Linked DNA regions of Haloglycomyces albus DSM 45210. The protein of the gene in region 2 binds, or shares a complex with, the protein of the main gene of each other region. Links are inferred from orthologs where the notes say so. Each region holds a gene or a part of one and is shown on either strand. Other genes may lie near its edges.

Region 1 (3,134 bases), 1.5 Mb from region 2 along the record:
CCCGAGAAAGATGATTCGGTCCTCGAACATCTTGTTGTACGGGTTCATCTCCTTCACGCCGTACGAGGTCTTCTCGGTGTACGACGGAACGATGTAACGCGCATTCGGCTGGTATTCGCCGGGGAATTGCATCTCCACTGTGCTGTCCTCTCTTAGCTATCGCCTGTAGAAGCGTCCGAAACGCGCTGAACTACGTGGTCGATGAATCCGTACTCCAGAGCCTGCTCGGCAGTGAACCAACGGTCTCGATCGGAATCCACTTCAATGGTCTCGGGTGATTGACCCGTGTGATGGGAGATCAATTCCAAGAACATCTGCTTGGTATACAGCATTTGATCGGCCAGGATGGCCACATCGGATGCCGTACCGCCAATGCCGCCGGACGGCTGGTGCATCAATACCTTGGCGTGCGGCAAAGCGAACCGTTTTCCGGAAGTACCGGCACACAGCAGCAACTGCCCCATCGACGCCGCCATTCCCATGCCGACGGTGACGACGTCGTTCTTGATGTACTGCATGGTGTCATAAATGGCCATGCCGTCGTAGACGGAACCACCCGGGGAATTGATGTACAGCTTGATGTCACGTTCGGGGTCTTCCGCCTCCAGCAACAACAACTGAGCGCTGAGGCGATTGGCGACCTCGGCGTTGACTTCGCTGCCGAGGAAGATAACCCGCTCTTTCAACAAGCGCTCATATACAGTGTCGTCCAGGCCCGCGCCAGGACTGGAACCGCCCTGCCGAGAGGTCGGCAGGAATTGGTTTGAATCAGTCATCATTGTCCTTTCTATTTCGACATAATGACTCCAGCTTTAATACTTAGACCTTAACCCGCGAAGCGGCCTGACGGACACGGATATGCCCTCTGTTCGCTGCAAGCAGAGCGGGGAATATCCCTGGCGGACGCCATAAATCCACTCGTGGCGGTGCTGTAAGGCCAATCGAGCCCCAGACAGCGAAAACCGTGCCGGTCATCGACCGACACGGTTTCAAAAATGAGCCCTAACAGGCTATTTGGTTTCCGCCTCAGCGCTCTCGCCTTCGGCTTCGTCGCTGCTCTGTTCTTCCGGGCTTTCACCGAAGAGGGCGACCTTGTCCAGAGTGTTACCGTCGCTGTCGACGACGGTCGCTTCCTCCACGACCTTCTCCAGGGCCATCTTCTGACGTGCCTGAACGGCGATCTGCTGGAGCTGGCCGCTGGAACGCAGCTGCTCGATGAACTCGGGGAACTTGTCCTGCGCTACTCCGTTCATCTGAGCCATGCGAGCGGCCTCGGAGAGGATCATGTCGCCGTTGGGCTCGACTTCCTTCTCCCCGGCAATGCGGCCCAGCACGATCGACTGCTTCAGGTTCTGTTCCACGTCCTGCTTCAGGTCGGCGTCGAACTCCTCTTCGGTCTTACCGATCTGCTGCAGGTACACTTCCATGCCACCCATTTGACCGACCTGTTCGTTCAGGTGGTTCTTGGTGTGCTCGATCTCGGAGTCCACGGTCCCTTGCGGAAGCGGCAGGTCCAGATCGGCCAGAAGCGCTTCGAGGACCTTCTCTCGGGCCTCGGTGCGAACGTCGTTCTCGGCCTGATCGGTCAGACGCTTCCGGGTGTCCTCACGCAGTTCTTCAAGAGTGTCGACGCTTGCCGACATCTCCGCGAATTCGTCGTTGAGCTCGGGAAGTTCACGCTCCTTGACCTTCTCGACGCTGATGTCGATGTCGGCCTCGGAACCGGCTTCCTCTCCGGCAACGAGACTGGATTGAATCCGTTTTTCGTCGCCGGCCTTCATTCCGACCAACGCTTCATCCAGGCCGTCAAGCAGGTTTCCAGAGCCGACCTCGTGGCTCATACCGCTGACCGAGCCGCCCTCAACCTCTTCTCCGTCACGCGTGGCTTTGAGGTCGATGACGACGAAGTCGCCGTTGTCCGCGGGGCGGTCAACGGTCGTCAACGAGGAGAACCGGAGGCGCTGCTGCTCCAGGTCGGAATCGATGTCCTCTTCGGTGACCTTACCGGCTTCGACGTTGACCTTCAGGTCGGCGAAGTTCGGCAGTTCAAAGTCGGGGGCGACGTCCGCCTCTACCACGAACTCCAAAGGCTTATCGGTCTCGATCGGGTTGACCTCAACCAGTTCCGGACGCCCAAGAAGGTTCAGTTCCTTTTCACTGACTGCGGTCGAGAGATTGGCCTGAATAGCTGGGTCCATCGCCTGTGCGTACACCGACTCGCGACCGACGCGCTGGTCGATCACGGCTTTGGGGGCCTTGCCAGGACGGAAACCGGGAACGCGAACCTGCTGCCCCACCTGCTTGTACGCCTCGTCGATGTACGGTGCCAAATCGTCAAAGGGCACTTCCACCGTTAGCCGTACCCTGGTCGGATTCAGGGTCTCGACGGTACTTTTCACAGGCGTACTCCTATATCAATCTCTTAATCGGGAAATTTCCTCATCTAGGTGGTATCACCACTTCGAGTGGTGCGACCGGGCTTGTTTCACTACCCCGGCGACGCCACTAAACCACCCAAACCACGAGTGTATGCCCTACGCCCCGGCATGTCCCCGCGGGTGTGGCATAACTCGCTCGCCCGCCGACGGGACCGCTCCACCACAACAAGGCGCATCCACGACTGCCCGCACGGGCCGATCAGATGTATACCTGACTCTCGCACCCATTAAACGCCATTTACCGGGCTGTTCAATCCCCACCCTGAACCACAAGCGCGTGGCTCACAATGTGATCCACGAGATATTTGGGACCCCACTGGAAACCTCGGGGGAGAATGCGCTACAGTGGAGAACGTCCACGGGGGCAACAAACCGTGGCAAGCGGGTGTAGCTTAATGGTAAAGCCTTAGTCTTCCAAACTAATGACGCGAGTTCGATTCTCGTCACCCGCTCCAAACAACGAAGATCCCGGTCCCACGTGGGACCGGGATCTTTTATTGCCGCGCCGTCGGTAATCCACGACAGGGGCGCCATTCATCCCTCAAGCCGCCCATAACGCCGGAAACCGACATACAGCGCGATACAAACAATGACCGTCACCCCACCACTATGGGAGAACCGAAGGCCCGGTGCACCTTCGCCGTATCGCTGACGTTCGTTCGGTAGACCTCGGTGAGCCCGCGACGATCCCGCTCA
Region 2 (3,305 bases):
TGACGATGACGCGGGCGAACTGACCCGAACCACCGGACTGCTTCTTGTGCAGGTATTCAACCTTTTCCACCCGCTTGGTGATGGTCTCACGGTAGGCGACCTGTGGTTTACCGATGTTGGCTTCCACGTTGAACTCACGCTTGAGACGGTCGACCTGGATGTCCAACTGCAGCTCACCCATACCGGAGAAGATGGTCTGACCGGTCTCCTCGTCGGTCTGAATGCGCAGAGTCGGGTCTTCTTCCACCAGACGCTGAATAGCGGCACCCAGCTTCTCCTGGTCGGCCTTCGACTTGGGCTCGATCGCCACGTCGATGACCGGTTCGGGGAAGACCATCGATTCCAAAATCACCTGATCCTTGGAGTCGCTCAGAGTGTCACCGGTCGTGGTGTTCTTCAGACCCTGGATGGCGATGATGTCGCCCGCTTCGGCGTAACCGCGCTCTTCACGCTTGTTCGCGTGCATCTGGTAAATCTTACCGATGCGCTCGCGGTTGGACTTGGTCGAGTTCATCACCTGATTACCCACTTCGATACGACCGGAGTAGATCCGGGCGTAAGTGAGGCGACCGAGGTGCTTATCGGTCTGAATCTTGAACGCCAAGGCCGCGAAGGGCTCGTTGACGTCCGGGTGACGCTCGATGGTGGTCTCGCCGTCCAACTTGGTGCCCTCAATGGCGGGCACGTCCAGCGGGGAGGGCAAGTAGTCGATGACCGCGTCGAGCAAGGGCTGCACACCCTTGTTCTTGAACGCGGTACCACACATGACCGGGTTGAGCTTGTTACCGGTGGTTCCCACGCGGATGGCCATCTTGATGTCCGCGGTGGTGATCTCTTCGCCTTCGAGATACTTCATGGCGAAGTCGTCATCCAGGTCCGACAGCGCTTCCAGCAGCTTCTCGCGGTACTCGGCGGCCTTGTCGGCCAGTTCCGCGGGAATCTCCTCGGTCTCGTAGTCTTCCCCGAGACCGGTCTCGCCGCGCCAGACCTTCGCGTCCATCTCAACCAGGTCGACAACCCCGATGAAGTCCGACTCAGAGCCGATGGGCAGCTGAATCGGGACGGGGTTGGAACCGGCCAGACGCTCTTCCATCATGGCGACGCTGCGGTAGAAGTCCGCACCGGTGCGGTCCATCTTGTTAACGAAGCACATCCGCGGGACGCCGTACGTCTCGGCTTGACGCCACACGTTCTCCGTCTGCGGCTCGACCCCGGCCACCGCGTCGTAAACGGCGATGGAGGAGTCCAGAACGCGCAGGGAGCGCTCCACCTCGACGGTGAAGTCGACGTGACCGGGCGTGTCAATAATCTGAATGACATGGCCGTCCCACTCACATTTGGTCGCAGCGGAGGTAATCGTGATACCACGTTCCTGCTCCTGCGCCATCCAGTCCATTGTGGCGGCACCGTCGTGAACCTCACCGATCTTGTGGCTCACACCGGTGTAGTAGAGAATGCGCTCTGTAGTAGTGGTCTTACCGGCATCGATGTGTGCCATGATGCCGATATTACGCAGTTTTTCAAGGGCGGCATTGGTTTTTTTAGCCACGGAACTCTCCTGGTCTCACTACCAACGGTAGTGGGCGAATGCTTTGTTGGACTCGGCCATCTTGTGGGTGTCTTCGCGCTTCTTCACAGCGGCGCCAAGGCCGTTGGAAGCGTCGAGGATCTCGTTGGTGAGCCGATCCACCATGGTCTTCTCGCGACGGTCACGGGCGAAGCCGACCAGCCAGCGGAGTCCGAGGGTCGTCGCACGCTGCGGACGAACCTCGACCGGAACCTGGTAAGTGGCACCACCGACACGGCGCGACCGAACCTCGAGGGTCGGCTTGACGTTGTCGAGGGCCTTCTTCAGGGTCGATACCGGTTCGGCGTCGGTCTTGGAACGCGTAGCTTCAAGCGCGTCGTAGACGATGCGCTCAGCGAGACGACGCTTACCGTCCTTCAAGACTTTGTTGACAAGTTGAGTGACGAGCACTGAATTGTGTACGGGGTCGGCTGTCAGGGGCCGACGGGGCGCTGGGCCTTTACGTGGCATCGGTTACTTCTTCTCCTTCTTGGCTCCGTAACGGCTGCGGGCCTGCTTGCGGTCACGAACACCCTGGGTGTCAAGTGCGCCGCGCACGATCTTGTAACGAACACCGGGAAGGTCACGGACACGACCACCACGGACGAGCACGATGGAGTGCTCCTGGAGGTTGTGACCGACACCTGGGATGTAAGCGGTAACTTCGATGCCACTCATGAGACGGACACGAGCGACCTTACGCATGGCCGAGTTCGGCTTCTTCGGCGTGGTCGTGTACACACGAGTGCATACACCGCGACGCTGAGGACTACCCTTCAGCGCGGGCGTCTTGTTTTTGCCGGCCTTGGCCTGACGGCCTTTCCGAACCAGCTGTTGAATTGTTGGCATTAAGCCAATCTCCTCTACTGCAACGGTCGCAAAGCACACTGTGACCCGTTCAAGTCATCGCATGCTCGGCGAATGGTTACGTTCCTGGGCAACCACCGAAGTGGCTTCGATGTCATCGCATTCAGCATTTATGCTGTACGTTCCCGCCCCCGCACTCGGGCGTGTCACGTCTCTCCGGTCAAAGCCCAAAGTATTCACTCTCGGCAGACGTGTCCGATTTCCACGGGCGCATCGGTCGCGACCTCAGTCCGGACCGACGGCACCCAAGGCGTGTGGTTGTTTCCACACGACAGTGGCATTCCTCGGAGCCCCACGGCTATTGTTCGGCCCAAGAGCCGAACCCCGCATGGATATCGGCGATCATGCGATCGCATCCATCAGCGGGCGGCGTGCGTGCCGATGACATCATCCCAGTGACACGTCATTGGGACAGGCACGCAACCTGGCCTGGCACTCACGAAGACCAAGCTGCCGGAGTAGACAGGGCCGTCATGCCGCAAGACGCGGTGTCCAAGCACAAGGGAAGAGTCTAGGTAGTTTAACCACCGATCGCAATGGAATAAATTCCCACGGATTCGGTCGTAGGACCTATCACAGCGGGCTCATTATTCAAGGCAGAATTCCAGCCTAAACCGGGACTATCTTACCTCATCTGACTTGCGGTCACGAAGCGGGGAGGACATGAGGGAGGCCACTGTATTGCCGGTATTCCGCCAGCGTGGCGGGGCGGAACGCAGGCCTCGAAATTCCGAAATACGGCCGCTTGCCCGGAATCGACTACGACGGCTAAACGGTGTCGCCGCCGAACGAGGCCCCCTCGCTCAAAAGTGATTGAAGCAACCACAATACCACGACGCACACGGCGAATACGGCGGCAATGGTCGAGACG

What was found.
Region 1: the proteins of rpsG (region 2) and tig are in contact, whole or in part, in a crystal structure (PDB 3GTY), measured with the Thermotoga maritima proteins. The link is inferred for Haloglycomyces albus DSM 45210 from one-to-one orthologs. Residues at the interface, in WP_004081843.1 of Thermotoga maritima: Lys34, Lys52, Lys55, Glu59, Arg62, Gln63, Glu66, Asn67, Lys69, Val71, Arg95, Ala109, Lys110, Lys111, Gly112, Arg113, Pro114, Glu117, Glu121, Ile124, Ala125, Tyr127, Asn128, Asn129, Thr130, Gly131, Lys135, Asp139, Arg142, Met143; in WP_004081061.1 of Thermotoga maritima: Glu122, Val124, Val129, Leu130, Tyr133, Glu188, Gly259, Ile262, Tyr263, Glu266, Ser270, Glu273, Gln274, Glu277, Arg308, Gln311, Ile312, Ser315, Tyr316, Glu325, Arg329, Arg336, Leu363, Phe366, Trp367, Arg373, Leu377, Arg381, Leu384, Glu387.

What each region holds. Positions count from the first base shown.
Region 1 is NZ_AZUQ01000001.1:3,508,767-3,511,900, forward strand. What follows is about bases 206-3,020. They hold tig (trigger factor), read right to left. Parts: upstream 2,400-3,020; coding sequence 1,011-2,399; downstream 206-1,010. Other genes in these bases: HALAL_RS0116160 (ClpP family protease), read right to left, coding at 206-776. Also shown: HALAL_RS0116155 (ATP-dependent Clp protease proteolytic subunit), read right to left, coding at 1-132; more of HALAL_RS0116160, read right to left, coding at 153-205. UniProt on the Bacillus subtilis protein: Involved in protein export. Acts as a chaperone by maintaining the newly synthesized protein in an open conformation. Functions as a peptidyl-prolyl cis-trans isomerase.
Region 2 is NZ_AZUQ01000001.1:2,051,412-2,054,716, reverse strand. The notes cover bases 304-3,289. They hold rpsG (30S ribosomal protein S7), read right to left. Parts: upstream 2,039-3,289; coding sequence 1,568-2,038; downstream 304-1,567. Other genes in these bases: HALAL_RS0109585 (hypothetical protein), read right to left, coding at 3,203-3,289; rpsL (30S ribosomal protein S12), read right to left, coding at 2,042-2,416; fusA (elongation factor G), read right to left, coding at 304-1,549. Also shown: more of fusA, read right to left, coding at 1-303; more of HALAL_RS0109585, read right to left, coding at 3,290-3,305.